One region of the Chryseomicrobium palamuruense genome, then DNA from elsewhere that is predicted to be linked to it. Evidence: riboswitches for the same ligand, from Rfam matches in the RefSeq annotation. Region 1 holds a riboswitch; the other holds the start of a gene.
The links. A riboswitch is a leader RNA that binds a small molecule or an ion and turns the genes downstream of it on or off. The one in region 1 is predicted to bind preQ1.

Region 1 (16,128 bases):
GAATCCAGAATATATTTCAACCGTCAAAGAGAAGATTTCAGAAATTAATTTTGATCTCTTCTTTGACTCCTCTCAAGTTGCGACATTCCTGGAGGAAAATCAACACAGTATTTTCCCTCAGTTTCAGCAAACTGACCGGCCTGATGTCGTTGCGTATTCTCTGGGAATAGGAAAAATCACTATTCTGGTAGACAATACACCATTTGTTCTCGTTGCCCCCGTTACCTTTTTTCATTTGTTCCAATCACCCGAGGACTATATTAATCGATGGGTAGTTGCCAGTTTTTTGCGCATCATCCGCTATGTCAGTTTTTTTATGTCTATCGTATTAATCCCTTTTTACGTGGCTTTAACATCACACCACTATCAAATGATTCCTTTACAAACACTTTGGGTCTTGTTCGACTCAAGGAGCAAGCTGCCTTTCACTCCTTTTTGGGAAGCATTTCTCTTATTAATTGTTATAGAAATCATAAGAGAAGCAAGTTTAAGGATGCCTACAAAAACCGGTCAAACACTTGGGGTTATTGGGGGTATTGTAATTGGCCAAGCGGCTGTTGAGGCTGGGTTCGCTAGCAAGGTATTAATTGTTCTGGTCGGGATCTCGACGATAGCTTCCTTTCTTGTTCCCAACTACCTTATGACAAAAGCAAATTCTTTAATTCAATTGATCCTGCTTGTGCTTTCTTCTTTACTTGGGTTAATTGGGATTGTACTTGGACTCATTGCTATTTTAGCCCATCTCAATAGCTTATCTTCACTCAAGCAACCCTATTTTTCACCCGTTACCCCTTTCTATAGAAGAGATTGGGTTGACTTATTCATTCGAGGGCCATTAGTCAAAATGATGGAGCGTCCAGAACATCTTAAACCTCTGAAAATGAAGAGATATAAAGCTAGGAGATGATTTGATGGAAACCCTCCAATTATTTAAAAAGAATGAAACGTATAATGCGTTCTATGCCATGTTATTGGTAAATCGCCTCCAAATGCTTTACTTTTTTTTAATCATGCCAAGTATCTTAATCTATCCTTATATGATTTGGGTACTTCTTGCTGTCGGATTATTATCCCAACTAAATCTTTTTCTTCTTTCTAAATGGTTTTCTACCCGTTTTTCTCAGAATGGATATAACGGATTTGTAAATTTATTCGGGAAAAAACTAATACGTTTTCTCTCTATCATCGGATTGTTCGTTATTCTGCTTAAAATTTCCGTGATTACTATTGGCTACAGTGAAATTGTTGAAATATATTTGTTTCCTTCTACAGATTCAAATTGGCTTATTTTCTTTATTCTGTTGTTTTGTTGCTATGTCGCAGGGAAAGGCATGGAAAAGACCATTCGTTTTGTCGTGATTTCATTTTTGTGTACATTTTGGATGATCTTCTTCTTTGTTCTTTTCTTCCTTCCTCCCATGGCGAATATCACTGATTTGTATCCTGTTATTCCAATGGGCTGGGATGAAATAAATTGGAAACCCCTATTGCTAATTTTATCTTCTTTTTCAGGACCAGAATTTCTCGTATTCTTGGGTCCATGGTTTAAAACCAGTACTAAAACTTTTCGTTATTTGTCTTATGGAAATGCTATAACCGTTGTTGAGTATGTAGGCTTATTTTTAGCATCTCTATTTTATTTCGGGTCCACTTATGTAAGTAAAAGTCAATTCCCAGTTATTAACATGACTCGTTATTTTCAAAATCCAATATTCGAACGTATTGATATGATCATGCTTTCCTTAGAATTATTTAACCTCGTTTTTGCCGTTTCTCTATTTCTACTATTATTTTATGGAGCATCTAAGATAGCGTTTGCTAAAGTCAACAAGCCGTCCAGTAGAAAAGGTTTTTTATTCAGTGTAGCCCTTATTTTTATTGGAATGATCCTTATGAATGAATTCTTTTGGAAGCCTCGAGATAAACAGCATTATTTATTTAACCTTCAACTTATAGCTGGAAGCATAAGTTATTTTCTTGTTCCACTGGTTCTTGTTTTAGTGATGAAAAAAAAGGGAGGGACTAAACATGCATCTACATAAAAAGAAATTGAAAAGATGGATCCTTCTTTTTATGGCTTTATGGTTATCCGGTTGTTCCCCTTTTACCGAAAATAACCTCATTGAGGAAATTTCGCCCATTACCTTTTTGTCAGTTAGTAAGGGGGAGACAGGGAAATTAAAAGTCAGTACAATTTTGCCTCCTCTAAGTCAAGAAAATAAACGTGTCATGTCGCAAGAAATCAGCTTATTAAAAGAGGGTGTACAAAAGTACAACTTAAACTTTTACCAGGAAATTAAATCCGGACAAATGCGAATGGTGGTCATCAGTGAAGAACTTGCAAGAGAAGGGATTATGTCTGTTATCAATGTATTATTGACTGATCCGGATGTCTCCTTACGAATCTATTTAATTATCGTAAAAGGAAATTTTGATGAGTACTTAGCAAGTCAATTGAACACTGACAAAAACTTTGATTACTCATTTTACCGCATGTTGAAGCCTTATGAGGATAGAAACCAAGGAGAATTAACTATTGTTAATCTTCATGAATTTAAAAATTTTCTATATACTCCTTATTCCGATCCTTTCATGCCCGTATTTATCATACAAGAGGATGGGGTCAACTATGAAGGTACGGCCTTGTTTCAAGATGACAAGCTAGTTGAAACGATTTCATCTTTCGATGATCGTATCTTCCAGCTGATAAACAACAATCACTTCTTAGAAGTTTTACCTATTCCAGAATTTGAAATTGTACTGGGGCATGTTAGAGCTAAAACAATTGTAGATATCGATAGCAGCTATTCAACATTGACTTATACCCTGACTGTTGACACAAGAATTGAAGAGTACCGCGGAGAAAAACAATTATTTGACCCAAAGGAATTAGAAAGTATGAAAAAAGATCTCGAAACCCATCTTGAAACTCACACACATGAACTCATTAAAAAGATGCAAGAGTTGAAAGTGGATCCATTACAACTTGGCATAGAAACAAAAAGGCCATTCTCAAAACCAATGGAAGAACAAAAATGGGAGGAACTTTTCGAGAAGATGGACATTCAAGTTAAATATATTCTTAATATTGAACCTTTAATGGATGCCAATTCATAATTGCAAGATCTTGATTTTTGAGGTATCTGCGCACTCAACTATTCTGGCGTTGTGTAAAAATGGCACCTAAATTAGTTAACAGACCTGTTGAATTCTGGCCGCTAATATATAGCCAGATGAACGTCAAAATGGATGTAGTAAAAGAAAACCCAATGCTAAAATTCTTAAGAATCTCGAAACCCTCCTTATTTTGGAACGTATAGATACTATAACTAATTCAAAGCGACAGAAAGAAAGAATCAGGCCGTCGTTGTTCAAAATATAGGGGGGCGAGAAAAATGCTAAAATCTCTACAGAAGGTGATATGTATCACATCACAGCAGACAATGGGGTATCTTTGGAATTCAAGAAAATTGGAGAAAGAATTGTCGTGGATGAAGAAGGTGAAGAGTACTTTACAAAGAATTACTCCAAGTAGAGAAGAATAAAGTAGCCAGATAAGTCGCTTCTCAACGACTCATCTGGCTCTTCTTATGTCATAGTTACAGCTGATAAATAGAGGCCTAGAGAAGCTTCGACTTCCTTCACCACTAGCTGTATAAATGCATGATACTCGTGTGTCGTATGAGCTTGATCAAGGGCACTGTAATACGCGAGACGATTCTCTACACGAATAATGACGGGTGGATAGCCCGATTTCATCAATTCTAAATTGAGGAGAAGGTGTGATGTACGCCCGTTTCCGTCAATAAACGGATGAATGCCTACAAATAGAGCGTGGAGCATGGCACCCCTCTCAACAGGATGCAATTGTTGTGCTTCTTCTTTGTACCACTGCATGAGCTTCTCCATCTGTTCGGGAATATGGACAGGCGATGGCGGAGTATGAACAGCTCCCGAAATAAATACTTGTTGATTTCGGTATACTCCAGCGTAGGCATCATCGATTCCTTTCAAAACCAGTCGATGCAGATTCTTGATTTGCCATTCGGATAGAGATTCCTGCGTTTGCACAATCTCTTCTACATACTGAATGGCTTTTTGATGGTTAATAATTTCTAAATGTTCTCGTAAGGTCTTTCCACCGACAGTAATTCCTTCAAGGACCACTTTCGTTTCTTGTAATGTCAGTGTATTTCCTTCAATCGCATTGGAATTGTAGGTCCATTCTAGAAATAGCTTCTCACGTAAACTCTGAACTGTGTATTTCGGGAGAGGCCGTTTGCTATCAAGCTGTTGTTTCTTTTCATTGATTTGTTCAAACATGTTCCTCATCCCTTCCGTTCACTCATTTATTTCAGTATATCCTATTCCAGTTCAATTCAAAAATTCTATTCCTGCAACTTCTTAGCCTGCCTTTAAAAATCTCTGCGGCCCGTTTGGGTCTCCTACCCGGTCCGTTCCAACCGTTTACCCGGTCCATTCGGAGAGTATGACACGTTCAATGTCGGCTTAGGGTCCGTTCGGTCGTCCAGCGGGGTCCGTTCAACGAGTTCAACAGGTCCGATTTTGCCTTGCACCCGGTCCGTTCCATTCGAATCCTCGTTTTTCATCCTACATTAAGTGCCATCTAACACTCAAAGCCACAATAAATCCCGACACCTCACATCGAGGCAGCGGGACCCTTCTACTCTTCTTCCGTCATGACTTCGACGAGAATGCCCGTTGACAACACAATCACGACAAACAGTGCAATCAAACCTAAAACCATTTCACTCAACTCCTACCATGTGATAAATCCTTTGGATCCTGGCGGTGCATGTTGAATCATTTGGAAAATCGGAATAGCGTAAGCAATAAGGATGAGCGCGAAGGCAATGCCAATCCACAGTTTCCAGTTTTCTAAGAATTTCGGTGTCGCAGAGGTATCACTTGCTGCGAGTGGGAACTCCACAAACTCATGCGCTTCCACTGCTTTTGGAGAAAGGAACGCACTCATGATGACGATGTAGAGAAGCAGCATCGCAGACAAGAACAAGATGCTTCCGCCTACGGCCATCGTCACATGATTCGTCAAAATGCCATCAAACCATTCCAGTGCGGACGGGTGATCATTATAGCCAGAGTATGCTGTCCGACGAGGCGCACCGAGAAGCCCTAAGATGTGTTGCGCGGTACTCATCAATAGCATCCCGACAGTCCACGTTCCGATCTGGATGAAGGCGAGCTTCTGCATGGCTTTCGAGAACTTTCGCCCGGTCAGGTACGGAATCATCCAAAACGTCAGCCCCATAAACGTCATCGCCACTGGTGTTCCAACTGTGATGTGGAAATGCCCCACGACCCAAAGCGTGTTATGAACGATTTCGTTTAGTTGGAAACTTGCGTTGACTATACCGCCTGCCCCGCCCGGAATGAAGAATGCCATCGCAATAAAGAGAGACGTGAAGCGGACGTCTTTCCACGGCAGTCTCGTGAACCACCCGAATAGTCCTTTTCCGCCATTCTTGCGGCCGGCGCGTTCAAAGTTCGCAAACATCGAGAACGCCGTCATGAGCGACGGGATGATGACCATGAACGTCAAGACAACCTGGAAGAACTTCCAGAAGTTCGAGATCCCTGGCTCCATCAACTGATGGTGGAAGCCGACCGGAATCGAGAACAGAATAAATAGAACGAAGGCAAATCGGGCAAGGGCGTCACTGAAGACTGGCACTCCGAGAATTTTTGGTACCACAACGTACCAAGCCATGTAGGCTGGTAGCAACCAGAAGTACACGAGTGGATGTCCGAAGTACCAGAACAATGTCCGGCTCAGCTCGACGTTGATTGTATCGACCCATCCAAATGCCCACGGGATGTACTGGAACAATACGGTCGCAACCACCCCAAGACACGCAATGATCCAGAGCACAATCGTTGATATGGTCATGAAAGCAAATAACGGACTCAGTTCACCGCGGTTGGCTTTACGCCATTTCATATAGTGGGCGACTAACGCAAAGCCCATAATCCACGTTCCGACCACAAACAGCGCAAGTCCTACATAGTACCAGCCGCTCGCTTTTAATGGCGCGTAAAAGGTATAGAGAACCGATGCTTTTCCGCTAATGATCATGACGGTCGCAAGGATGGTTCCAGCGAGCATGACGATGAATCCAATCCAGTTCCATAGAAGAACTTTCGGCCCGAAGGCTCCTACACTTTTACTCATACCGGTCACAAAGAAAGCAAAGATGAAAAAGGTCGTAAAGATAAGGGCAAGTAATACGCCATGCGCCGTTAAGATCTGATAATAGTCGAGCCATGCTGGGAGTGTCAGTGCATCATTGCGGATAAACACTTGCAGCAATCCTGCGAGTGTCCCAATCAAGAAGGCCGCATACGCCACTCCGATATTCCAAAGAGCTAATTTCCGTTCCCCTGCGCCGATCATTCTTCCGTCACCTCAATTTCTGTAAACATGTAATGATGCCCGGTACCACAGTATTCATTGCAGAGAATCAAATACTTCCCGGGTTTATCAAACGTGTACGATTTCGTCGTCACTTGACCCGGTACGACCATCATGTTGACGTTCGTGTTATCAATCGTAAAGCTGTGCACCACGTCGGTGCTCGCCACTTTGAAAATAATCTCTTTGCCTGCGGGGACTTTGAGGTCCTGCGGCTCGTAACCAAAGGCCATTGCGATGATGGTTGCCTGATAGGTGTCCTCATCAAGTTGTTTCACACCCGGTTCATTAAACGGTGCCGTCTCCCGTACCTTTTCCGGATCGATTTGCTGAATGCCGCCTGCTGGCGAGTGGTGATCATTGGTGAAGGCACTCACGCCCACGATGCTTAGGAAGACGACTAAGCACGTTACGCCAAAGATCAACCAAATTTTTTCGTATTTATGAAGATGCATGGGGATACTCCTTTCCTTCTACTGAGATAAATACATTCCGTAAACAGCGACCCACATCGCCACGATGACAAATCCAACAAAGAAGACGCTGATCAATGTGCCTTTTAAGTTCTCTTCGTGCACATCTTTCTTCTTGGCCATTCCACTTCACCTCACCTAGTTTTCGTCTTGAAATAAGCGTAAAGCAATGGGTCCGAGACCACTGTGACAAACATCACACCTGTGACAATAATCGGCGGGTTGTCGACATTCATTCATGATTTCGTCAAACTTTGTCTGTAACTAGAAAGGGCAGGATTAGAAATGCCAAGGTTTTGTGAAAGTGGGGTCAGTTGGAGTGCCCTGTTGGGTCGGTTCCAGGTTGAACTTGGGTCGGTTGGAGGCGTAACTTGGGTCTCAGGAGAAGTATGGCGGGAGGATAAGGCCAGGTTGGGTCGGTTAAAGGACCAGGTTGGGTCGGTTGGACCCCCCAACTTAGGCCGGCATGACACGGATGTCCAAACAATCAAGACAAAAAAAACGACCATCCTCTTCTTCAGAGAATCGTCGTTCGTTTAGTCAATGCGACAAAGTGCCAACGGGCAGTTTTCACATTGGATTTCATTTTTAAGGAAAGCAAGATTTCGCACAAGGATTTTCCCGTCACACGTCGAGATGACTTCTTGCCGCTTCAAGTCCGACAGCATCCGGTTGGTCACTTCCCGCGCCATCCCACAGAAGTTCGCAAGGTCCTGATTTGTCAGTTGTACATCAATTAAGATGCCGTCTGCTTTTTGAACTCCGTAGCTGTTTGTCAGCCGGATAAGCGTGGAATACAACGCCCCCTTCTTGCCGTTCAACAACAGGTCCCGGAAACGCGTCTGGGTCTTCTGCTGATTCAAACACATCCATTTCATGAAAGCCGCTGCGAGTCGCGCATTCTTCTGCAGTTCCGCCTCGAGTTCTGGAAGAGGAAACACGTGGCACTCCGCTTCTTCTTTCACTTTTGCGTCACACATATACGCAGCACCGGATGTGTACAAGTACACTTCACCAAGCAGCTGACCGGGACCACAAATTCGAAGAGTCAGCTCTCGGCCATCTGTCGTTACTTTATTTAACTGCACTTTCCCTTTCGTTAGGAAGTACAGGTATTGAATCGTGTCGCCTTCTTGAAACAAATAACTATCTTTCGCGTAACTCTTCACATGATGTGGCAAGGCAAGCAATTCTTTTAGATCTTCTGAAATGGTCTCTCGTTCCACATACATGGTGGTCACCTCCGATAGTAGTATACTCACCACCACTTTATACCATGAATGCAGGATTGGCTAGGCACTTTTGTGTCTGTTTTTCAATGATTTTGAGGAATTTACTAAGATTTCATAAATCCTACAAAAATCAAAATTAATTATGCTGGAGTTGTATTGGTAAAGATATTAAAGTAATGCCTCGAGCTGCCTGCATACTTCTTGAACGGACGCATGCGTCGTATCAATGATGACGTCTGCACTTCTTTCAAGAAGGGGTAAAACCGTTCGATGATTGTCTCGAATTTCTTCCCATTGGTGCGGCGTTTTTCCATATGGATTCGTGGTTCGTGTTTGAATTCGCTCGAGCATCGTCGGAAGTTCTGCTTTTAATAAGACGACTACATCGAACTCGTTATAAAACATCCCTTGATTGTCACAACACCCGGAAATAAAGAGATGATCGCTACCTACACTTCTCAGCAGTTGGGATATTTTTTCCTCAACCAAAAAATGGGCGGTCTCTTTATCAGTTACGACTTCTCTGACGTACCCGCCATAATCCGTATCTACCGTTCGGTACCCTCTACGATGTAATTCATCCAGTGCGCTGGTCGTTCCGACTCCGGATAACCCGGTGATGTATATGATGGTCATGACAACCTCCTATTTTTTTATCGCCCGAAAAAATTCGTTTTCTATTAATTCCTTCGCCGCTTCTAAACTTTTGGTATTCGTAAGTACTTCTAGCGGGATGTAGGCTTCATGATTTTTTCGCTTAAATTTTCGCATCTGCTGAATATCAAACCCCAGTGTCATTTGAATCGCATGCTGAACTGCTTCTCCCCTTGTGGAAGTTGGATTACCAGCATCTACATGGAGAATCAGGCATTGATGATTCTTTTCCCCATTCAGTGTAGCGAATTTTGCTACCTTTCCCACAAATCGCATGGGTGTAAATCCTACAGAAAATGTTTTCCCAGTCATTGAAATTCTCATAGGACCTAACGCGCCGAGAAATTTGTATAGATCCGTAAACACCATTAGTTCATTCATCTTGGTTCCTCCGTTTTTTTGTTGTTACTACAAGCCACCTATGGTTCTAGTAAATGAATCTCCCCGTTCTCATCCATTCGAATCTGATAGTTCCACTCTGTAGCTTGTTCATACTCTACATTTACATCTGCTATATACACGTCTTTAAGAACGTCATCTTCATAGTGATATTCTTCGTAATAGATTTCATCGAAATCTCCTTCAAAACCATAGGTATACATGTAACTAATTAGCTGTCCTTGATCAAACGTACATTTAGATATCGTGTTAAGTTCCTTATGGTGATTGAACCCAATACCCCAGACAACATTATCTTGGTAGAGAAGATATTCCTCATCAAAGAAATCCGTAGCCGTAGTAAATTCATGAACTTTTTTAACACAAACCAATTTATTCTCATTATTGAAGCCATACTCATAGTCATACTGGCTAAATTTAGGGGTGCGTTTATAAATCTTTCCTCTCTTCGCATTCCCCAAATATTTATCCTTAACTAGACTAGGGCAGTAATATCCTCGGTGAAGTACCTGGCCGCCTTTTGCATGTTCAATCCGCGAGACGTGCTTATCCGTTTGCTGTTTGAGAAGGTGTCGTTTGTTTTTATATTCCTCATACATCTCCTTCAAATGGTTTATCCGCTCTTTAAATATCACTAGTTCATGCGCATCCATACCCTCACCTTGTTCTTGAAGGTATTGCTTCATTTCTCGCTTCATTTGTTCAATGTCTAGTTCTATTTCTTCCATCAAGGCTCCTCCTTCTCGACAGTCTAAGCCGCTTTTTATAACACGTTTGGATCATGATTCAGCGTCTTCAACATATTCACACCTGCCACGTGAAAGCCAAGCTCTTCGTAAAGCTTGCGTGCGCCCGTATTGCTACCAAATACATGAAGTTTGAAATAGCTGATTTCTTTATCTTGAAGGAACGCTTCAAGCTGCTTCATCACCTCGGTGCCAATCCCTCGCCCACAGTACGCATCCACTAAGTAGATTTCATAAAGAAAAGCACTCTTCTTTTCTACTTCCATCTTCACCCACACGTAACCTGCTAATTGCCCCTCTACTTGAACTGTATATAAGTGATGGTGAGGAGTTGCCAGTCCCTCCGGAAGTAGATTGTTTAATTGCCTTTCCGCTTGCACAGACGGAGCTTCCCCTACTTCATGCACGTTTTCAGCCAAAACTTCTGTATATCGTTCTAATTTATCGCAAAAATAGCTTTCAAAATCTTTTGGAGTCATTTCTCTTAATTCAACCATCATGTACACCACCCTCTTTGTGTATAAATCCTTGTCTCACTTCTCAATCGCCATACATAGGGAGTCCTTGTTTACTGGGCTGCTTATGATAAGTGGATTATTAAACTAATCACAGTCCAAATGTCTTTTCAAGATAGGGTGTGAGTGTATTGTTAAATACCCACGCAATGAGGAACATCAGTAAAGTTAACCCCACAATGGTCAATCCCATAGACATCCAATATTTATTCAAAGTATCCATACGTTCACTGATTTTATATGCACAAAAGCCAATTGTTGCACCTATTGTATTTATAATAATATCCTCTATATCAAAGCTTCCTAAATAAGTTACTAATTGAACAATTTCCATACATAGAATAAGAGAGACAAACAAGGCAGTAAACTTAATATATGTTTTAAAGTGATGTTCAAATAGTTTAGGCACAAGTATACCAAACGGAATAAATGCCAGAAGATTACCAAGAGAAAAGACCCAAATTTTAATAATATCTATTGAAAATTGGTTAGGGAACCACAAGGGTATTCGAAGAAGTTTTAAAGAATATCGATATTCCTGGGATCCTACTAGATTCGGACGTCCAAATCCGAACAGCATAAAATATACTAATATCGCTAGGTAAACGCCTAAGAGTATAGATAGATATTTCTTTTTATTTTTTTGTTGTATCAATTGCACGTTACTTCTCCAGTCTGCGAATTTAAATTTTTTGAGCCGCACATCATATGAATGAATCGTCTTAAATTATATTTTAAAACAAGTAAACAGATAATCATAGCTCTCGAAATTCCATAATCTAGCACTTTTTTCGATACTATATATCTAAGTTCGAATCATATATTCTGGAGGTTCATCAATTTTAAATGAGCTGAACTCTTCTTCAAACAACAAAAGCTCCCTAAAATAATTAAACGACTAATTATTTCAGGGAGTTTAAATTTCTATAAATTACAAATAGCTCTTTCTTCACATTCCATTTACTTATGATAGGGCTCTCCGTGATGGAACTAATTGAGGTTTTTAATACACTTGATATCCTAATTCCCAAAAATAGCCACATACTGATCCTGCAAAACAAACCTGTTACCCGACCATGCTAAGGTGTTCAAAACATACCCTAAAGAATCAGCATTATATCTCCCTGCAATTTTCTGATAGGCCAATAGCTCATATCGGTTATTTGAGTCAAAATCTACAGGATACAAACCACTAAGAGGATTTACAAATCCAGTAATCGGACTCTTCAGTTTGCCATTTTTATCATAGATTTCATTTAAATACTCACTGCCTCTTGTTGAGATGTCTATAATGTACGTTTTATTATTTATTAAGCTAACAACTTCCACTTTGTAATAATCCTGATAAGTAACCTCATATTGGTACTGTTCATTGTATACATTAAAATCAAATAATAATTGTGCTCTATTTTCCAGAAAGGAATAGATGTAATGGTACATGATCCCACCACTACCACCTGTAGCAATGCTAATGAGAATATCATCTACTCCATTGCCAGTAAAATCCCCCAGGAATAGTGAAGGATTATAACCTGCATTTTCACGTAGCGAGACACTTGTTAGCTGGCCAGATCTTCCATCTTGAACGAGCAAGGTGATATTTTGGATAAATGGACTACCCGGAGTCATTATCCCGGTTAGATAGACATTATCAGGTATTCTATCCCCCGTTACATCTCCACGAGCAAACGAAACTACATTAGGAAGATTTATATCCATCCTAGGGTCATAATTATACATACCATGCTCCTTTGCATACTATCTACACCATTTCTCTGCGTTCTATAAATGTATGTTCCGGTTCCTTAATTTATATCTATTCGTACCATTCAATTTCATCCATTAACAGAAGTTGTATAATAAAGGTTAGAGATAGAAAAGAAAGCGAAAGGGCGATGACATGTTTAATCAAAAAAGAATAAGAGATTACGGGGTAGAAATTGGTCGATTAGAAACAGGTCCTTTTAACGCAATTACCGATGTAGAAGGAGTAACAGTTGGGCATGTGACGCTAAGCGATAACAATATGCAAACAGGGGTCACAGCCATTTTGCCGCATCAAGGCAATATCTTTAAAGAAAAACTAATTGCTTCCAGTCATGTGATTAACGGGTTCGGAAAAACGATGGGTACGATTCAAATGATGGAATTAGGTACTTTAGAGTCACCTATTCTATTAACAAATACATTAAGTGTCGGGTTAGCTGCAGATACATTAATTGATTACATGCTAGAAAAAAATCCTGAAATTGGACGCACAACTGGAACCGTGAATCCCGTAGTCGGGGAATGCAATGACATGTTTTTAAATGATATAAGGGCAAAGTTTGTGAAGCCGCACCATGTACTTCAAGCACTTGAAAGTACGTCGTCTGAATTCGAAGAAGGAACAGTTGGTGCAGGAACTGGAATGCTTTGTTATTCACTAAAAGGAGGAATTGGTTCTGCTTCTCGACTAATGGAAATGCAATCTGGAAAATACACAGTCGGGGTTTTGGTGTTGTCTAATTTCGGTATCTTAAGCGATTTGTTGGTGAAGGGTAAAGCTGTTGGTCAAGAATTGAAGGAAGCCATGCTCGCATCTTATAAAGAAGAGGATAAAGGGTCCATCATGATTATCGTTGCAACCGATCTTCCAGTGTCTGAGAGGCAATTGAATCGAATCATAAAAAGGTCCGTTACAGGCTTATCTAGAACGGGTTCAATCATTACAAATGGAAGTGGCGAGATCATCATAGGATTCTCAACGGCCACCAAGATTCCGCATGAAAAACCAGAGCATTGTTTGACAGTCCCTCAAATTCATGAAGAAGATATGGATATGGCTTTTAGAGCTGTGGGAGAAGCGACGGAAGAAGCCGTTTTGAATTCACTAGTAACAGCAGAAGCCGTGATTGGACGAGATGGGAATGAAAGACCTGCATTTAAGGATTTAATACAGAAGTTCGGTATTCAGCTTAAGTGAATGTTACACATTGCAAAAGTTGATAGCAAGAAGGAGGTCGATAATCGATGGCATTGAGAGACATCGACCTCCATTTAGACTCACCTAAAATGACTGAGGGTATCCTGCTTGCTAAAATACGCCTATTTTAACGATTGTACATAAGCTTCCATTCCTTGCAGACGAAGTTTACATGCTGGGCACTCCCCGCATCCATCCGCAATGATTCCGTTATAACATGTCAATGTTTTTTGACGTACAAAGTCAAACGCACCTAGCTGATCCGCTAAAGCCCATGTCTCTTCTTTATTGATCCACATGAGTGGCGTATGTATAACAAATGATGTATCCATTGATAAATTTAATGTGACATTTAATGATTTTACAAAGATATCGCGACAATCTGGATAACCACTAAAATCGGTTTCACATACACCTGTCACAATATGCTTCGCGCCAATTTGGCTTGCTAAAATCCCTGCGAATGATAAAAAAACTAAATTACGACCTGGCACAAACGTAGATGGGAGCTCGCCTTCCTCTCCTTCTTTTATTTCGATATCGTCACGCGTTAACGCATTCGGTGCTAACTGATTCAAGAGCGACATATTTAAAATATGATGTCGTACGTTCAACTCCTGTGCAATTTGTTTCGCACACTCAATTTCGAGTGCATGTCGTTGTCCATAATCAAAAGTTATGACTTCTACCTCTTTAAAGTTTTTTATAGCCCAAAACAGACACGTTGTACTATCTTGCCCGCCACTAAATACAACAACGGCTTTATCCTGTTTCATTATTTTTTCTCCTCTCTTTGAAAACAAAAACAGTACTCAGATACAGTACTGTTTGATCTTAATTTTTTATAGAGAGTTGCTAATAACCTCTCTTTGCAAGCAACGTTTATTGAATTAAAAAATTACCGATTATCAATTTTTTCAGGATATAAATCATGATTCATTAAACGATAGTTTGCTATTTCTTCATACTTCGTACCTGGACGACCGTAGTTACACCATGGATCGATGGAAATACCTCCACGTGGCGTAAACTTGCCCCATACTTCAATATAGCGAGGATCTAAAAGTTTAATTAAATCATTCATAATAATATTTACACAATCTTCGTGGAAATCACCGTGGTTGCGGAAACTAAATAAATATAATTTTAACGACTTACTTTCCACAATTTTTTTATCTGGAATATAGGAAATATACATCGTTGCAAAATCCGGTTGCTGCGTAATCGGACAAAGACTTGTAAACTCTGGGCAATTAAATTTCACAAAATAATCACGGTCTACATGTAAATTGTCAACAGACTCTAATACTTCTGGTGCATAGGAAAATGTGTACTTCACATTTTGATTCCCTAATAATGTTAAATCCTCTAATCCTTCTGTTTGGTGACGACCAGACATAAAAAAACCTCCTTAAGCTAATACCGTAGTATTCCAAGGAGGGCTAACTATAACGACTATAAATAAACTAGTAGAGGCATAAAAAAAGCCACATCCGATATGGACATGGCGAATTGTCATGTATCCATAGTTTTTTATAGAGGGTATCAGCTATGAACCTCTCCTGAACAACTCAGGTATTTCATTATTTTTCATTGTATTATATCTATTGGTGACTGTAAATCAATTATTTCATTATGCTTTCCTAAAATAATTGGAATTCATTTCATACTTAATTCAAGCTTCCTTAACATTTACCTTACCTTTTACAGCCCAGAATTACACCCCTCTTTTATTTCCCCAGATGAGGGTATGCAGCTGTGGCAGTACTTTAACATCGTTTAATTGTTCATCCATCATCACTTGATCAATGAGCATTTCATACTTTGCCAATAGATGATTTGCTAATTGTCCAGTGTCTGAAGTGGTAATATCATCATTTCCGACTTGTAAATAAAGTGGGATGTCTGGGTATCGTTGATGTACATCTTTGGCATACTCATAATCCTCTTGATTAAAGATAACGATTTTTAGAGACATGTGCTGATCACCATTACGTATTTTCAACTTCTCTAAAATAGTAGACAGCATCGAAAAATCTGTGGTCATACCAGAGCTAGGTGGCTTTGGCGAAATTGTCAATTCATCGATGTCGTAAAGCCAATCCTGCCACTTACTTCCTTGCGTCTCTACCCCAATTTTAATTTTATTTTTTTTCAAAATCGCAACCAGTGCACCTAAGTTGGAAAGAAGCGCTGGGTTTCCTCCTGAAATGGTGACAAATGAAAACCTATTTCCACCAACACGTTTCAACTCAGTCCAAATATCCTCCGCCGTCATTTGCACGATTAAATGCTTGCCGCTGCCGTCCCATGTAAATGACGAATCACACCAAGAACAGGCATAATCACATCCCGCTGTGCGTACAAACATCGTTTTCTGACCTATTACCATGCCCTCGCCTTGCATTGTAGGACCGAAAATCTCAATTACAGGGACTTTACTCAACTTCCATCCATTCCCTTCTTGCTTCAGCATAGCTCGTAGGCGTTTCATATAGCCTAACAAACTCTACACGTGCGCCATCATACTGTTGCTCCTTTTGCAAAGCTTCACGTAACTTCTCATAAATCCAAACTACAATATTTTCAGCTGTTGTATTCATCGGTGGGAGCGTTTCATTGATATAATGATGGTCCAAATACGTTTCGATTTGCTTCCACATTTCCTTAATATCACCAAAATCAATCACCAA
Region 2 (16,128 bases), on a different contig from region 1:
ATGTTCTCCCTCTTGCCATCGTCCAAAAAAGATGAGGTCCTCGCCTATGTGCTCGAGCAGGCAGAGATTCGGGAAGGCTTCGAAGAATTTGTGGCTTATACAAAACAAAACAATATACCGCTTTACATTGTCAGTGGCGGTATCGACTTTTTTGTCTACCCACTACTCGAACCGTTCGGACCTTTCGCAGGCATTTATTGCAACGAAGCGGATTTTTCAGGTGACACGATCCACATTAACTTCCCACACGGTTGCGATGATCAATGTGATAGCCAAGGGTGCGGTTGCTGCAAGCCGTCGATTATTCGGAAGTTGCTAGCAGAGGATGCAACGAGCATTGTCATCGGTGATTCGATTACCGACCTGCAAGCGGCAAAACAAGCAGACCTGGTCATCGCTCGCGACTTTCTCATCAAAAAATGTGAGGAACTCGACATCACTTATCAGCCCTTCGAGAAATTCGGGGACGTGACGGAAATCATCGATGCAAGATTGGGGGTGCGGAAATGACCCAACAAACGCTGAATAACTTTCAAGAAAAATGGTCGGAGCTTGCGGACGTTAAGGATGTACTGGCTGCGCGCGACTGGTTTATGGGCACGAGCGGCAATCTTGCGATCAAAGTGAACGATGAACCGCTCCATTTTCTGGTGACCGCAAGTGGCAAGGATAAATACAAACGGACAGATGAGGATTTCCTCCTAGTCGATGAGGCAGGCGAGCCGGTCGAAACCACTCACCTCAAGCCTTCCACTGAAACCTTGTTGCACAGCGCGATTTACAATAAAACCGGTGCCGGCTGTAGCCTTCACGTCCACACCGTTGCCAATAATGTCTTGTCTGAGCTTTACGGCGACGATGGCAAAATTGATTTCAATGGGCAGGAACTTATTAAGGCATTCGGCCTGTGGGATGAAAATGCTCTGCTGAGCATCCCGATTATCGCCAACCACGCCGACATTCCGAAGCTAACCGAAGTTTTTGCGAAACACCTGACAGCCGACAAAGGTGCTGTGCTGATTCGCAACCACGGTATTACCGTGTGGGGCAAAGATGCATTCGAAGCAAAGAAATTGCTAGAAGCGAGCGAGTTTTTATTCCAATATCAGCTGGCCCTTCTGCAACTAAAATAAAACCAAATCAGAGAGGAAGATTTACAATGGCAATCATTAAGATTCAAGGTACAGAGGAAACAATCGAAGTGCAAAACGAAGTCGCGGCATTTTTGGAACAGCAGGAAGTTGTCTATGAGCATTGGGACATCGAGAAATTACCGGAACCGCTTCGTGAAAAATTCGATTTAAGCGATGACGAAAAAGAACAAATTCTTCAAGCATTCAAAACGGAAATCGACGACATCTCAGAGCGCCGTGGCTACAAAGCGGCTGACGTGATTTCCCTATCTGATTCCAACCCGAAGCTCGACGAATTATTGAAAAACTTTCAGCGCAAACACATCCATACGGACGACGAAGTGCGCTACATTGTCAGCGGCCACGGGGTGTTCATCATCCAGGGCAAAGACGAGCGCTTTTTCGAAGTCCATCTGACGCCGGGCGATTTGATTTCTGTACCGGAAAACATCACTCATTATTTCACATTGTCCGATGACCGCAAAGTCGTTGCCGTGCGCATCTTTGTTACGACCGAAGGCTGGGTGCCAGTTTACCAGGAAGAAAGCGTTCAAAGCTGAATAGACTGAAAAACCGCAGCCGTCGCTGCGGTTTTTTTACGACTATCGCATCCGCCTGCACGGGTAATTGACTCTTTTCATGCAGTCATGTAAAATCAATTCTTGTGTGTGTACGTGGTTCGAGATCCTCCCACGTAAAAAAACTAAGGAGTTTTGACAAATGAAAATGAAGACGTTAACAGTCAATGGAATTATTGCTGCACTTTATGTAGCGGTTGCCATGGCTCTTCCCTTTTTAGCGTTTGGTGCTATTCAATTTCGTATCGCTGAGATGTTCAATCACTTGATTGTCTTTAATAAACGCTACATCTTCGGGATTCTCGCTGGTGTATTTATCACTAATCTTTTTTCACCTCTGGGCATGTATGATTTAGTGTTTGGGGTGGCGCATTCAGCCATTTCCTTACTTCTTGTTATTCTAATTGCCCCTAAATTGAAGACGCTGGTTCAGAAGATGATACTCAACAGTATCGTATTCACTTTCACAACGTTCATCATTGCGTATGAGTTGTTGCTCGTTTTTGAACTTCCTTTCTTCTTGACATGGCTAACGGTTGCCGCTGGTGAATTAGCCGTCATGTTAGTGGGAATTCCTGTGTTTATTGCTCTGAATAAACGTCTACAGTTCTCAAAACTACTTGATTAACGTGTACATTTTTGTACGCGTTTTTTTATATCTAAAGAAGGGTATCTTTCGATACAGCTGTCGAAATAAAAAAGATTTATGGTAGGTACATAGAATCTGAGGGAATGAGGAATGACAATGGCCAGATGGAGAAAATGGTCGAAACGAAAAAAATGGGTGTTTTCTATTTTGGTAGTCCTTATTTTAGCTTATACTGTCTCTATTTTATGGCACACTTTTAAACCTTTGCCAGAAGGTGTTTCGTATAATGGAGACCTCCAACCGATTTCATCCATCGATATGGTGACGGATTTAACCTATGCTACGGATACTTCAGGTGACACAAGAAAAACAGAGAATGAGATTTTTAATACCATCTATCAAATGATTGAGGACGCAGAAGAATTCGTCGTAGTCGACTTCTTCTTAGTTGATGGGTTTTTTGAGGAAGATGAAGGATTTCCTCCTATTGTCGATACTTTATCCGAGACTATGGCGGAGAAGAAACGACAAAATCCTGAAATGCCTGTCATCTTTATTACGGACCCTTTGAATCAAGGATATGGTTCCTATGAAAACAAATGGTTCAAAAAAATGCGGGATGCAGGTGTTGAGATCGTCTATACTGACCTCGACAAATTGCGAGACTCTACCCCGATTTACTCTGGAATATATCGTACACTCTTCCAGTGGTTTGATTTTGGTGGCAAAGGATGGATTCCAAATGCAATGGCAAGTGAGGCACCTAAAATGACGATTGCATCCTACCTCACTTTACTAAATGTAAAAGCCAATCACCGAAAGCTTGTAGTCACGGAAAAAGAAGGGATGGTGTCTTCTGCGAATCCACATGATGCAAGTGGCTTACACGGAAATATTGCTTTAAAATTTACGGGTTCCGCGTTACTTAATGATTTATTAGAAGCAGAAGAAGCTGTGTCCAAGTTTTCAGGTGGTCCAGATTTACCTCGCGTAACAGAAATCGAAGAAGAAGCTGTCTATGAAGGGCAACTACTGACGGAGAAAAAAATCTTGGATGCTCTATTAACTGATATTGCAGCAACAAAAGAAGGCGATTCAATTCATCTCATGATGTTCTTTATTGCGAAGCGGGATATTGTGAACGCCCTTATCGATGCGGCAAACAGAGGGGTCGATGTTAAATTAATTCTCGATCCCAATGAAAATTCATTTGGACGAGAAAAATCAGGGCTGCCGAATCGACCAGTTGTACAGGAAATGGTGGAGGATACTGAAGGAAAACTAGAGGTCAGGTGGTACAACACTGTCATCGGTCAGTACCACAGCAAAGCAATTCACATCCAAACCAATCGATCGGTTATTTCAAGTGGAGCTGCCAACTACACGGAACGTACATTAGACAATTACAATCTTGAAGCCAATCTGCGTGTCGTCGCTGAGAATGACAGTGATCTCGCTCGAGAATTCACAGCCTATTTCGAACGGCTCTGGACGAACCAAGACGGAGTCTTCACTCTAGATGTGGAAGAGTACCAGGATGGTTTCACCTGGTGGCAACGCTGGATTTATGCATTCCAAAAATTAACCAAGGTAACCACCTACTAAACACGTATCCTCTTGCCGGAGGATACGTTTTTTAATAGGGATTTGGTTGATAAAGAAAAGCAGGCGACTTTTTGGTATTGTCATAGGGTTTATGAAATACATGTGTTGTAGCTGGTGACATCGGTGGTATTAACCAACTCCATGTACCTGTAACGTCTCTGCCTTTCTTTGACTCTTGCTCTTCAAATTGTTTGAACTGGATAGCAGCTGTGTGATGATCCACTATGCTGACTCCCTGTTCTCGAAAGGAATGCAATACCGCGACGTTTAACTCGACAAGTGCTCGGTCCTTCCATAGGCTCGATGCACTTTTTTGATTTAGTTGTAATAAATCTGCGACAGCAGGAAGTTGGTTGTAACGGTGTTCATCCGCAAGATTTCGCGCACCGATTTCAGTTCCCATATACCACCCGTTAAAAGGCGCTGCTGGAAACTCAATGCCTCCAATCTCTAGTTTCATGGAAGAAATGATAGGCACTGCATACCATTTCAAAGATAAGTCAGTAAATGCGGGAACTTCCGGATGAGAAAGCTGGACTTCAAGAACTACATCCGGCGGTATGCGAACAATGACTGGTTCTTCGTCACCTACTTGGAAAATGAGTGGAAGGACATCAAAAGGAGTCCCTTTGCCTTCCCAGCCCAGTCGTTCACATTGCTGAGTAAATGCCAGTGAATCGGAATCGCCTATAATCGTCTCACCCACCTGATAGCCTGCATATCGAATCAATTGATGATTCCATATACGAACGGAAGGATGAAAGACCGTGATGGTCGGCTTGATTTTGCCTTGATTGGTCGCATAGCGGATATGATCAATCAATGCGTCGGCAATTTCCTCTGATTGCTGGATATGTCGACAATCCCGTACATGCATGGTTTTCCAAAAGAGACGACCAATACATTTATTACTATTTCGCCAAGCAAGTTTTGCTCCATAATTTAACTCTTCATATGTTAAGGAGTATGTACCGGTTGCCTCAATTTCAGCAGCAACTTCACTACATCTATTGTGAAAATCAACAGGGTCTTTGTGTTCTTCTTCAAAGAAGTGTTTTAAAAATTGGTGTGCTTGAGTTTTCATAGGTTCTACCCTCCCCTTCTATCCTATCTTGCGGACGGGAGAAAACGCAAAAAAAGCCCTCTAACACACGAGAGCTTTGTGACCGTTATTTGTCGGTGGATGTTGGAAAATCATTGTCGACTATGTAGCGATTTCTTCCTTGCAGCTTCGCATCATAGAGAAGTTGATCCGCCTGATGATAGAGATATTCAAAATGTTCGTGAACATTTCGAGAAGTAACGAGCCCTCCTCCACTGATTGTCAGTTTAGATTGCGTAGAGGGCGTTAGTGTATAATAAAGTCCGATTTTTTCAATTTCTTGTTTTAACTGATATAAGATGTTGTTTGCTTGCTGGGGTTCAGTAACGGATACGATGCACAAAAATTCCTCTCCTCCCATGCGGGAGACAATCCCGGTATGCGCTTGCTGGTCGATAACCAATTGCATAGCAGCTGAGGCCAGTTTGAGTGCTTCGTCTCCTTTGACATGTCCATGAACATCATTATATTTTTTAAAATAATCGACATCCAAAAGTAAGAAGAGGTGAAGCTCCTTCGTGAATTTAGGAAGTGCATGGAACAACCCTTTACGGTTCAATATCTTTGTTAATTCATCGGTATAGATTTCTTCACTTAACTGTTCATTCGATTTCTTTAGTTGTCTATAAAGAAGCTTTTGATGATCAATTTCATATGTTAACTGTTCATTTAGTCGAGCTAATGACTCATGGTCTGTTCCCTGCAAAAGCTCGACCCGTAAGAGCTCCAGTTTACCTCGTACAACGGAGGCTTCAATTACTTGTTCCACTTTATGATAGTGTTTAAAATAATTTAGTGCAGCTTCAAACTCTTTATTCCGTTCATAGTATTCTGAAAGACGCTTATACACTTTTTTCAGTTGCTGATGAGCATTCATTCCTGCAGCAATTCGTTCCGCTTCAAGTAACAACTCTTCATAGCTCGACTCGTAATCGGATACGAGGTCAGACAGATTTAGTATGACTTCCGTAAGATAAAGTTGATTTCCCCCTGCCGATAATCTCCGGTAAGCTTGTTGGTAAAAATAATCGGCTTTTTTAGTATTCCCTTGCCTCCAGAAAACCGATCCCAACTTATTTTCGATGTCCGCTAATGCAGAAAAATCATCCTCGTGAATCAGTATCTGATAACTTTGAATAAAATAATCGTAGGCCTTCTCGAGCCTGTCTTCTATCATATGAAGTTGCCCTAAATTTTCAAGAATAATGGCCTGAAAGAATAGTTCATTCAGATGCTCGGCATGATCAAGAGCTTGTTGATAATGTTGTTTGGCATAAAGAAAGTCTTCTGTTTCACGATAGACTTCACCGATATTGTTTTCAATGCGACAGAGTGTCATCATATAATCGTTCGCTTTCGCGATGTCTTTGGCTTGAAAGAATTGTTTTAATGCCTTTTCATAAAATCCATTATAGAAATAAACGACCCCGATCAAATTATATGTTTTCGCCAATCCTTCAGAACATTCTACGTGTTGAAAGACTTGTTCCGCCTGGTACGCGTAGTTTAAACACTGCGCCATCTTCGATAAATAACGATACGCAAGCGCTATTAAAAAATAGACTTCCCCCTGCTGTTGTTCAGGAAGAGTTTTCGTTTCTAGAAGTTGAAGAGCTTGGTCAATGACCGACTGCGGGTCTTTAGGTATACGGGCGTGCCATTCTTTCCAAAGCTGCATCCAACTTCCCTCCATTTCCATCATATATACTTATTTTAAGGAAATCGAGAGAATGCGTAAACACCTATTTTTTAATAGAAATAGAAGCTACAGTGATGTCTGTAGCTTCATCAATTACGTCCCACAATATGTGACAAATGGTTGATCGGTATCCGGCGGCAATTGCTGCTTTGTCAGTTGGTCTTGTGTATAGTCAAAGGGATTTTTTACTAGTGTCAGTAGTTCATAAAACGGTTGCATGTTCCCCACTTCTTCAGCTATGTCTAATGCCTGTTGAACCAAATGATTTCGCGGGATGAGAGCAGGATTGACTTGTTGCATCCGCTTACGAAGTTCAAGCGAATCTTCTTCAGCCGTCGCTTGCTGCCAATCGGCAAGCCAACGAACCCCTACTTCCGTCCTGAACACAGACTCTGTCTTAGGTATTCCTAATGTTAAGCTTCGGAAAGTGAGTGTAAAGTCAGCCTTCTCACTGGCCATGAGCTCAAGCAAACGATTGGCGAGACGGACATTCTCAGGTGTTGTTTCAAGGAATCCGATTTTTTTAATCAAGCCTAAATTGTAGGCATCTTGGAATGATTGAGGAAACTGATCTAAAATCTGTTGTGCGTCACCTGCTGCTTGCTCGGGATCTTCATGTAAGAGCGGCAAGAGGCTTTCGGCAAAACGAGCCAGATTCCATCCTGCTATTCCAGGTTGATTACCATAGGCATATCTTCCTTGGCGGTCGATTGAACTGAAGACAGTGGCTGGATCGTACGTATCTAAAAAGGCGCACGGACCATAATCAATGGTTTCACCACTGAGTGCCATGTTATCTGTGTTCATGACGCCGTGAACGAACCCTACGAGTTGCCACTTCGCTAGTAATTCGGCCTGTTGGTGAATGACATGTTCAAGCAAGGCATGATATGGGTTTTCATTTGTTTCGATTTGAAAGTGTGCAAGAGCATAGTCAGCTAATGCCCGAAGATCTTCTGTCGTGCCATAGTTTCGGGCGTATTGGAATGTTCCCACGCGCAGGTGACTTTTCGCGACACGAGTTAAAATAGCTCCTGGCAAGACACTCTCCCGTTGTATCCCTTCTCCTGTGTAGACGACCGCGAGAGACCGCGTTGTGGGAATCCGTAATTCATTCATCGCTTCACTCATCACGTATTCTCGTAACATCGGACCAAGAGCCGCGCGCCCGTCCCCACCTCGTGAAAATGGCGTTCTTCCACTTCCCTTTAACTGAATATCTCGACTTAGTCCGTCTGCTGCTTGTCGTTCCCCGAGGAGTATGGCACGGCCATCGCCGAGCATGGTAAAGTTCCCGAATTGATGCCCAGCGTACGCTTGCGCAATCGGAGTCAACGAATCAGGAATCTCATTTCCAGCTAAAAGACCTGTTAAGTGTTCCGGTGTCTCTTCGATATGTAATTCTTTTGCAAGCTCATCGTTCCAAATAATAAGTTGCGGCTCATGGACGGGTGTAGGATGTACTTTTTTATAGAATATCTCTGGTAGATTTAAATAGGATTGCGTTAGGTTCACAAGTAGAACTTCCCTTCTGAATCGAAAATTGTACAAACAGTATACATTCTGTGCGAAAGAAATACGAATTATGCGACTTCTTCTTACATCTTCGTTACTATAGAAAGTAATACACGTTGATGAGGGAGGAAAAAATAATGAACCTAACTGTTTATTTAGCTGGTCAAATTCATGATAATTGGCGAGAAGATGTGAAACAGCTAACTTCTCAAAAAAATCTATCGATCACTTTCGTCTCCCCACAAACCAATCATGACCGATCAGATCATGTAGGTGAAGCGATCTTAGGCACTCAACCTTCTGATTATTATAAAGACGATGCAGCATCCGCAATAAACAATTTGCGAACGCAAGTGCTATTACAAAAATCAGATGTCGTTCTCGCACTTTTTGGTGAGAAGTACAAGCAGTGGAACACGGCCATGGACGCCAGTATAGCTATCGCCCTGGGCAAACCAGTCATTATCGTTCGACCGGAATCGCTCATCCATCCGTTAAAAGAGCTTTCTAATAAAGCCAATGTTACGGTAGAGACCCTCGAACAGGCTGTAGAAGTTTTCGCCTATATTTTCGAATAAAAGTACCTCCAAGAGATGCATTCTTTTGGCGGTTTTGTGTCAGTCCACTGACTGTCATCACCCTGTAACAACTTCCGGAAAAACGGATTCGAGAGATTAGATTAAACCCCTTCGAGTAGGGTAGAATAAAGCCAAGTAGCAATTTGTTTTGTCGTTTGTTATCACACAATTGAGGTGAACAAAATGGGAAATGAAGAAGCCGTATTTTTTAGTCGGTTACTGACCGAAATGACCCTATCCTTCCATATTATCTATGCGACCATCGGCGTTGGTGTACCACTGATGATCATGCTCGCCCAATGGGTAGGGATACGAAAGAATGATGAACATTATATTCTCTTGGCACGCCGATGGGCACGAGGATTTGTCATTACCGTCGCCGTCGGTGTTGTGACCGGAACCGCTATCGGTCTGCAATTATCTCTTCTCTGGCCGAACTTTATGGAGCTCGCGGGACAAGTCATTGCGTTGCCACTCTTTCTGGAAACGTTCGCATTTTTCTTTGAGGCTATATTCTTAGGAATTTATTTGTACACATGGGACCGTTTTGAAAACCAGAAGAAGCATTTATTACTACTCGTTCCAGTCGCAGTTGGCGCAGGAATGTCTGCTGTGTTTATTACAATCGTCAATGCCTTCATGAATACACCTCAGGGATTCGATCTAGTTGACGGGGAACTCGTCAACATTAGCCCGCTTATCGCGATGTTGAACCCGGCGATGCCGACGAAGGTCGCACATGTCGTCTCGACAGCACTTATGACGTCTGCGTTTATTCTTGCCGCCATTGGAGCCTTCCGCTTATTGCAAGGCTCGAATCACATCTACCATAAGAAAGCTGTTTACTTAATGGTGAAGGTCGGCCTCGTGTTCTCGATTGCTACGGCACTAATCGGGGACTTCTCAGGTAAATACTTAGCTGAGTACCAACCGGAAAAGTTAGCCGCTGCCGAGTGGCACTTTGAAACAGCAGGAAATGCTCCACTTATTCTTTATGGCATATTAGATGATGGTGAAGTTAAATACGCCCTCGAGATTCCATACGCACTCAGCATCCTGGCTCACAACGATCCGACGGCAGAAGTGATTGGACTCGACCAGTTTCCAGAGGATGAAATCCCACCACTTTACATTCATTATTTCTTTGATGTGATGGTCACGATCGGGATGTTCATGGTCGTCTTATCGGCTTTCTATGTCGTTGCCAAATGGCGTAAATGGAAACTAGGTAACTCCCGATTCATTCTCAGGCTCATCGTTGCAGGTGGACCTTTATCAATGATTGCGATCCAAGCCGGTTGGTGGATGACGGAAGTTGGTCGCCAACCTTGGATCTTACGAGGCATTATGAGAGTCGATGAAGCCGCTACATCAAGTGGAAGCGTCGATATCATGGTCGTAGCATTCGCCCTTCTTTACTTGATTCTCGGTGTGGGAAGTGTGGTCGTATTACGTCGCATGTTCCGCAACAATCCAGTAGAAAAAGAACTTGATAAAATGGAAGCTGATCGATTGGCAGGTGAGACAAAATGACGTTAACTCTTGAAATTATCGGAATTACGGTCCTATGGTTTTTCCTGTTCGGTTATGTCATCGTCGGCTCGATTGACTTTGGTGCAGGATTCTTCAACGCCTATAGCTTGTTGACGAACCGACAACACATTTTAACCAAAATTATTCAGCGGTACTTATCACCCGTCTGGGAAGTAACGAACGTATTCCTCGTCTTCTTCTTTGTAGGGATCATCGGATTTTTCCCGAAAACCGCTTTTTATTACGGAACCACCTTGCTCGTTCCGGCAAGTATCGCCATCATCTTACTGGCCATTCGCGGGTCATATTATGCGTTTGAGACCTACGGCTCGCGCGGGCACAAAGGATATTCGTTTATGTACGGAGCAGCAGGTCTCTTGATTCCCGCTTCCCTTTCCGTTGTACTCACGATTTCTGAAGGTGGCTTTATCGATATGATCGATGGCCAACCGGTTCTCGATTACTCCCGACTGTTCTTAAGCCCCTTAACATGGAGTATCGTTGTGCTCGCGATTGCAGCCACTCTTTACATTTCGGCTGTATTTTTAACTTGGTATGCAGACAAAGCAAAAGACCCAGAAGCCACAAAGCTGCTTCGGAAGTACGCGTTGATCTGGGCGTTGCCTACCATGATTACAGCTACAGGTATCATTGTAGAACTTCGTGCACATAATCCGGAACACTACGCAAACATTCTCGACGTCTGGTGGGCATTCTTGATTTCCGGACTGATGTTTGCAGGGACTGTCTATCTATTATGGACAAAACGCTATTACGGATGGGCATTTCTGCTCCTTGTCGGCCAGTTCTTTGTCGCGTTTTTTGCGTATGGCTGGTCACACCGTCCGTACCTGTTATATCCGTATTTAACAATCTACGATAGCTTTACGAATGAAGCGATGGCGATTGCGTTAATTATTGCATTCATCGCGGGACTCGGTCTCTTGTTGCCGTCACTTTACCTTCTCCTCCGCTTGTTCTTGTTTAACAAAGACTATGTGGCAGGGAAAAAAGAAGACAATCACGCTTAGGAGGAAAGAACATGACAAACTTTTTTATTTTCTACGCCCCGTTTATTGTTCTCTTTGGTGCCATCGCAACTGTCTTCTGGTGGGCTCCCAAAGACGGAATCATTCGAAAAGAAGAGTAACCAAGAGCTCCTGCTTCGGCAGGAGTTTTTTCATGATATAATGGAGAAATGACTTGAAGAAGATCGGAGTTCGAATCGATATGACTGTACAAAAAAATGACCGTTTGACGGTCTTTGTTGAAGATTTAACACACGACGGGCAAGGCGTCGCAAAAGTCGACGGCTATCCCCTCTTTATTAAAGGTGCACTTCCGGATGAGGAAGTCGAGATCCATGTTGTCAAGGCACTGAAAAAGTATGGGTTCGCCAAATTACTTGAGGTAAATAAGCCTTCCCCTTTCCGCGTTTCCGCACCCTGTCCGGTATTTGAAACGTGTGGAGGGTGTCAGTTACAACACCTTAGTTACGAAGGTCAATTGATGGTGAAAGAAAAGCAAGTCCGCAGTGCCATGGAACGCATCGGAAAGATCCATGCACCTGTCCTTCCGGTGAAAGGAATGGACAACCCGTGGCGCTACCGAAACAAGTCCCAGATTCCATTTGGACTTGAGGATGGTCGCGTCGTAGCTGGCTTTTACAAGAGTGGCTCGCACGACATCGCGGATACCCCGACGTGTCTCATTCAAAGTGAGGAAGCAGATCGCTTGATGGTAGCGTTGAAAGAACGCGCACTTGAATTTGGTTTGACACCTTACGATGAAAAAACGGGACAGGGACAACTACGTCATCTGGTTGTACGTACAGGGTATGTCAGTGGCGAGACGATGGTCGTACTAGTCACGAAATCTCGCAAAATTTCACAACCCGAGCGCTTGATTCAACTGATTCGCGAAATAGAACCGACGACTGTTTCGATTGTTCAAAACATCAATCCCGCACGCACTAATGTGATCTTTGGGGAAGAAACGTTCGTGCACTGGGGCAAATCGCAAATCGTGGATTCGATTGGCGACATCCAATTTGAAATTTCAGCCCGCTCATTCTACCAAATCAATCCGGTGCAAACGAAAGTGTTATATGAGCAAGCTTTAGAATACGCAAATCTGACAGGCCATGAAACGGTCATGGATGCCTACTGCGGGATTGGCACGATTTCCTTATTCCTTGCGCAAAAAGCGAAGTCTGTGGTTGGTGTGGAAATTGTTCCACCCGCTGTTGAGGATGCCCGTCGTAACGCAGTGCTCAATGGGTTTACAAATGCGGAGTTTGAAATCGGGGCAGCGGAAGATGTGATTACAGCCTGGTACGAAGCCGGCCAAGTTCCGGATGTGGTCGTGGTGGATCCACCTCGCAAAGGACTAGACGGCAAACTGATTGAGACACTCGTAGCGCATAAACCACGACGAATCGTCTACGTGTCGTGTAATCCAGCGACACTTGCACGTGACTTGCGTCTCTTTGAAGATGGCGGTTACACGATTCATGAAGTACAACCGGTTGATATGTTCCCACATAGTACACATGTCGAATGTGTGACGTATTTAACGATATAAGAGTTTTGTAGGAGGATTTGATGTAACATGAAAGAAAATTTTTGGCAAGAGCTCCCTCGTCCCTTCTTTGTTCTCGCACCGATGGAAGATGTGACAGACGTTGTCTTCCGGCACGTGGTCGCAAAGGCTGGCCGGCCCGATGTCTTCTTTACGGAATTTACGAACTCAGATAGTTACTGTCATCCCGACGGTATACAAAGTGTCCGCGGTCGATTGACCTTCACAGAAGACGAGCAGCCGATGGTCGCACACATTTGGGGAGACAATCCCGAATACTTCCGCCAAATGAGCATTGGCATGGCGGAAATGGGCTTCAAAGGCATTGATATCAATATGGGATGTCCCGTACCGAATGTCGCTTCTCGCGGCAAAGGTAGCGGCTTGATTTTGCGACCGGACGTGTCAGCAGAATTGATTGAAGCAGCGAAAACTGGCGGTCTACCTGTCAGCGTCAAAACCCGTCTTGGGTATACAGAGATCGAGGAATGGAAAGAGTGGCTTGCGCACATTTTGAAACAAGACATTGCGAACCTCTCAATCCACTTGCGCACACGCAAAGAAATGAGTCAAGTCGATGCCCACTGGGAACTCATTCCGGAAATCAAAGCACTGCGCGACGAGATTGCGCCTCAAACGATGCTCACCATCAATGGTGATATTCCGGACCGGACAAAGGGTCTCGAGCTTGCAGAGAAATACGGCATTGACGGTGTCATGATTGGTCGTGGTATCTTTAAAAATCCCTTTGCATTTGAAAAAGAGCCTCGTGAGCACACACCGGAAGAGTATCTGGAATTGCTTCACTATCAGTTAGAGTTGCAAGATCAGTACGCCGAGCAAGTCCCTCGCTCCATCTCGGGCCTTCATCGTTTCTTCAAAATTTATGTGAAGGGGTTCCGCGGTGCTGGGGAACTGCGCAATCGCTTGATGAACACGAAGTCCACGGCGGAAGTGCGTCAGGTGTTGGCGGAGTTTGAGAGTCAGCAGCTGGTGTAGAAAGGCAGCTGGTGCGAGTTTCGAGGCAACTGGTGCAAATATCGCCGCCGCTAGTGCGAATAATGAAACGTCTGGGGCATTCCGCTCTGGCTGGTGCGATTATCCCCCATCTACCACAAACCAATAATTATCACCTCACCAAATGAAAACACCTCCCGCCAGGAACGAATGCATCGCATCCTTCCTAACAGGAGGTGTTTTTTAACTCATTAAATCTTCATTCACCAAACCAACCTTATCCTGCTCCGGCAACAAATGAACCGGGGCCATGATCTCTACGTGGCGATGCAAGTTCTCAAATACTGCTGGCAATGTGCCACCGTATTCCCCGTCGAGATTCAGCAGGACTGACTCTTCAGACGTCACTGTGATTTTCGACGCTTTCCGATAAATAACATGTGGATCCGATAAGTGTTCCCCTCGTATTGCTAGTGTCGCTAAGCGAATGAACTCGGCAATATTGACCTTCTTCAAAATCAACAATGTAAACTTTCCATCGTTGATGCTCGCATCCGGCGCCAGTTTCTCAAAGCCGCCGACCGAATTCGTGAGACCAATTAAGAACATCATGGCTTCCTCGTCAAACACTTCGCCGTCAAATTCGATATGGAGCTGAGAAGCTTTGATGGACGGCAACATTTCAATTCCCTTTAAATAATAGGCCAACTGGCCAAGGACTGTTTTTAAACGGCTTGGGACCTCGTATGTCAGTTCCGTAATGCGTCCGCCCCCAGCGATATTGATAAAGAATGTATCGTTGACCTTGCCGACATCGACGGGAATAGAATCGCCTGACGTAATGATATCAACGGCCTTCGAAATATCGCGTGGAATATGAAGCGCCCGCGCGAAATCATTGGTGGTACCCATTGGAATAAGGCCCAGTTTCGGACGGTTTTCATAAACACTGACTCCTGCGACGACTTCATTCAACGTTCCGTCGCCACCAGCAGCGACGATTAAGTCAAAGTCATTTTCCACCGCTTTTTTGGCAGCGGCTGCCGCGTCTCCTGCTCCTGTCGTTGCGTGACAAGACGTTTCATAACCTGCGAGTTCCATTGCTTCTAATACTTCCGGCAAGTGACGTTTAAATAATTCTCTTCCGGATGTCGGATTATATATAATACGTGCACGTCTCATCGCGTGAACCTTCTTTCTACACAAACTCTATACATTAAGACAGTCTATGTCTGGCAGATGTTCCCGATTCGTTACAGAACGTGCATCCATTTTTCACGAATACTACTATAGGTGGCCATATGGAAATCTGCATTGGACTCAAACTGAGCCGATACGTCTTGGAAAACTTTTTTCTGCTCTTCCTCAAACTCCGGCGCATCTTGCGCAGGTAGCTTTGCTTTCGCGTCCATAACATAGGTCTGCACCATGTCCGCACGTGGTCCCCACGTCTCGATGACTTCGCCAGCTTCATTCATCAACAAATACTTCGGAATCGAACGTCCGCCGTTCGTTAAATAGCGGTCAATGAGATCCGTGTCGGCATCTCGTAAGGATACATGTACTTCCGTATCTGTTGCTTCCGCAATGCGGCGCAGAATGGCATTGTTCATCATGGCATCCCCGCACCAATCTTCCGTAATAGCAAGGATGTGAAGATTCGCGTCTTTTAAACGAGTTAAAAACTCATCATCTGCTGGCACGTGAAACGATTCGTAGATGTGGAAAGACCCTTCTTTTTTCGTCGACATGGCGTCCATGTAGTCCGCTAGTGTTTGACCTTCTTCAAAATATTGCTGTTCTGTTTTCATAAGTTATTTGCCTCCCTTATATCCAATAGCATACCATGAATTCCCAAAATAAGGCTCGTCCAAACAAGGACGAGCCACATCAATTACCGTTGTTGTATTTCTTCAAGAAGTAACTTATTGACCATTGGCGGATTTGCTTGGCCTTTCGTTGCTTTCATGATTTGACCGACAAGGAACCCAATTGCACGGTCTTTCCCATTCTTAAAGTCTTCAATTGATTGAGGATTAGCATCCAGCGTCTGCGTAACGATATCACGAAGAGCGCCTTCATCCGAAATCTGAACAAGCCCTTTCGCTTTCACGACCTCTTCCGCCGTGCCACCATTTTCGACAAGTTCTTTAAAGACTTTCTTTGCAATCTTGGAACTGATGGTGCCGTCTTCAATCAACTTCACCATACCTGCAAGTCCTTCAGGCGTCAATTTCGTATCATGCAACTCTTTTTGTT

Region 2: it holds a riboswitch for preQ1, as region 1 does, so the genes downstream of both, ACFO0S_RS11840 (QueT transporter family protein) here and queF (preQ(1) synthase) in region 1, are expected to answer to the same signal.

What each region holds. Positions count from the first base shown of each region.
Region 1 is NZ_JBHSEF010000023.1:323,273-339,400, forward strand. Features, by position in the region: gene ACFO0S_RS11335 (spore germination protein) at 1-907, shown strand, start outside; gene ACFO0S_RS11340 (GerAB/ArcD/ProY family transporter) at 912-2,042, shown strand; gene ACFO0S_RS11345 (Ger(x)C family spore germination protein) at 2,029-3,117, shown strand; gene ACFO0S_RS11350 (Fic family protein) at 3,589-4,323, opposite strand; gene ACFO0S_RS11355 (hypothetical protein) at 4,446-4,610, opposite strand; gene ACFO0S_RS11360 (b(o/a)3-type cytochrome-c oxidase subunit 1) at 4,781-6,433, opposite strand; gene ACFO0S_RS11365 (cytochrome c oxidase subunit II) at 6,430-6,906, opposite strand; gene ACFO0S_RS11370 (cytochrome C oxidase subunit II) at 6,925-7,047, opposite strand; gene ACFO0S_RS11375 (Crp/Fnr family transcriptional regulator) at 7,461-8,156, opposite strand; gene ACFO0S_RS11380 (RNase adapter RapZ) at 8,325-8,792, opposite strand; gene ACFO0S_RS11385 (hypothetical protein) at 8,802-9,191, opposite strand; gene ACFO0S_RS11390 (hypothetical protein) at 9,230-9,937, opposite strand; gene ACFO0S_RS11395 (GNAT family N-acetyltransferase) at 9,973-10,455, opposite strand; gene ACFO0S_RS11400 (VanZ family protein) at 10,562-11,131, opposite strand; gene ACFO0S_RS11405 (VCBS repeat-containing protein) at 11,491-12,210, opposite strand; gene ACFO0S_RS11410 (DmpA family aminopeptidase) at 12,371-13,435, shown strand; gene queC (7-cyano-7-deazaguanine synthase QueC) at 13,558-14,211, opposite strand; gene queF (preQ(1) synthase) at 14,334-14,834, opposite strand; PreQ1 riboswitch class I at 14,955-15,001, opposite strand; gene queE (7-carboxy-7-deazaguanine synthase QueE) at 15,153-15,881, opposite strand; gene queD (6-carboxytetrahydropterin synthase QueD) at 15,874-16,128, opposite strand, start outside.
Region 2 is NZ_JBHSEF010000024.1:71,104-87,231, forward strand. Features, by position in the region: gene ACFO0S_RS11825 (2-hydroxy-3-keto-5-methylthiopentenyl-1-phosphate phosphatase) at 1-510, shown strand, start outside; gene ACFO0S_RS11830 (methylthioribulose 1-phosphate dehydratase) at 507-1,133, shown strand; gene ACFO0S_RS11835 (1,2-dihydroxy-3-keto-5-methylthiopentene dioxygenase) at 1,160-1,693, shown strand; PreQ1 riboswitch class I at 1,802-1,846, shown strand; gene ACFO0S_RS11840 (QueT transporter family protein) at 1,854-2,339, shown strand; gene ACFO0S_RS11845 (phospholipase D-like domain-containing protein) at 2,451-3,905, shown strand; gene ACFO0S_RS11850 (nitric oxide synthase oxygenase) at 3,937-4,989, opposite strand; gene ACFO0S_RS11855 (GGDEF domain-containing protein) at 5,075-6,685, opposite strand; gene ACFO0S_RS11860 (protein adenylyltransferase SelO) at 6,800-8,221, opposite strand; gene ACFO0S_RS11865 (YtoQ family protein) at 8,359-8,799, shown strand; gene ACFO0S_RS11870 (cytochrome ubiquinol oxidase subunit I) at 8,983-10,332, shown strand; gene ACFO0S_RS11875 (cytochrome d ubiquinol oxidase subunit II) at 10,329-11,363, shown strand; gene cydS (cytochrome bd oxidase small subunit CydS family protein) at 11,375-11,482, shown strand; gene rlmD (23S rRNA (uracil(1939)-C(5))-methyltransferase RlmD) at 11,557-12,915, shown strand; gene ACFO0S_RS11890 (tRNA dihydrouridine synthase) at 12,943-13,911, shown strand; gene ACFO0S_RS11895 (diacylglycerol kinase) at 14,113-15,051, opposite strand; gene ACFO0S_RS11900 (thioredoxin family protein) at 15,123-15,680, opposite strand; gene gatB (Asp-tRNA(Asn)/Glu-tRNA(Gln) amidotransferase subunit GatB) at 15,764-16,128, opposite strand, start outside.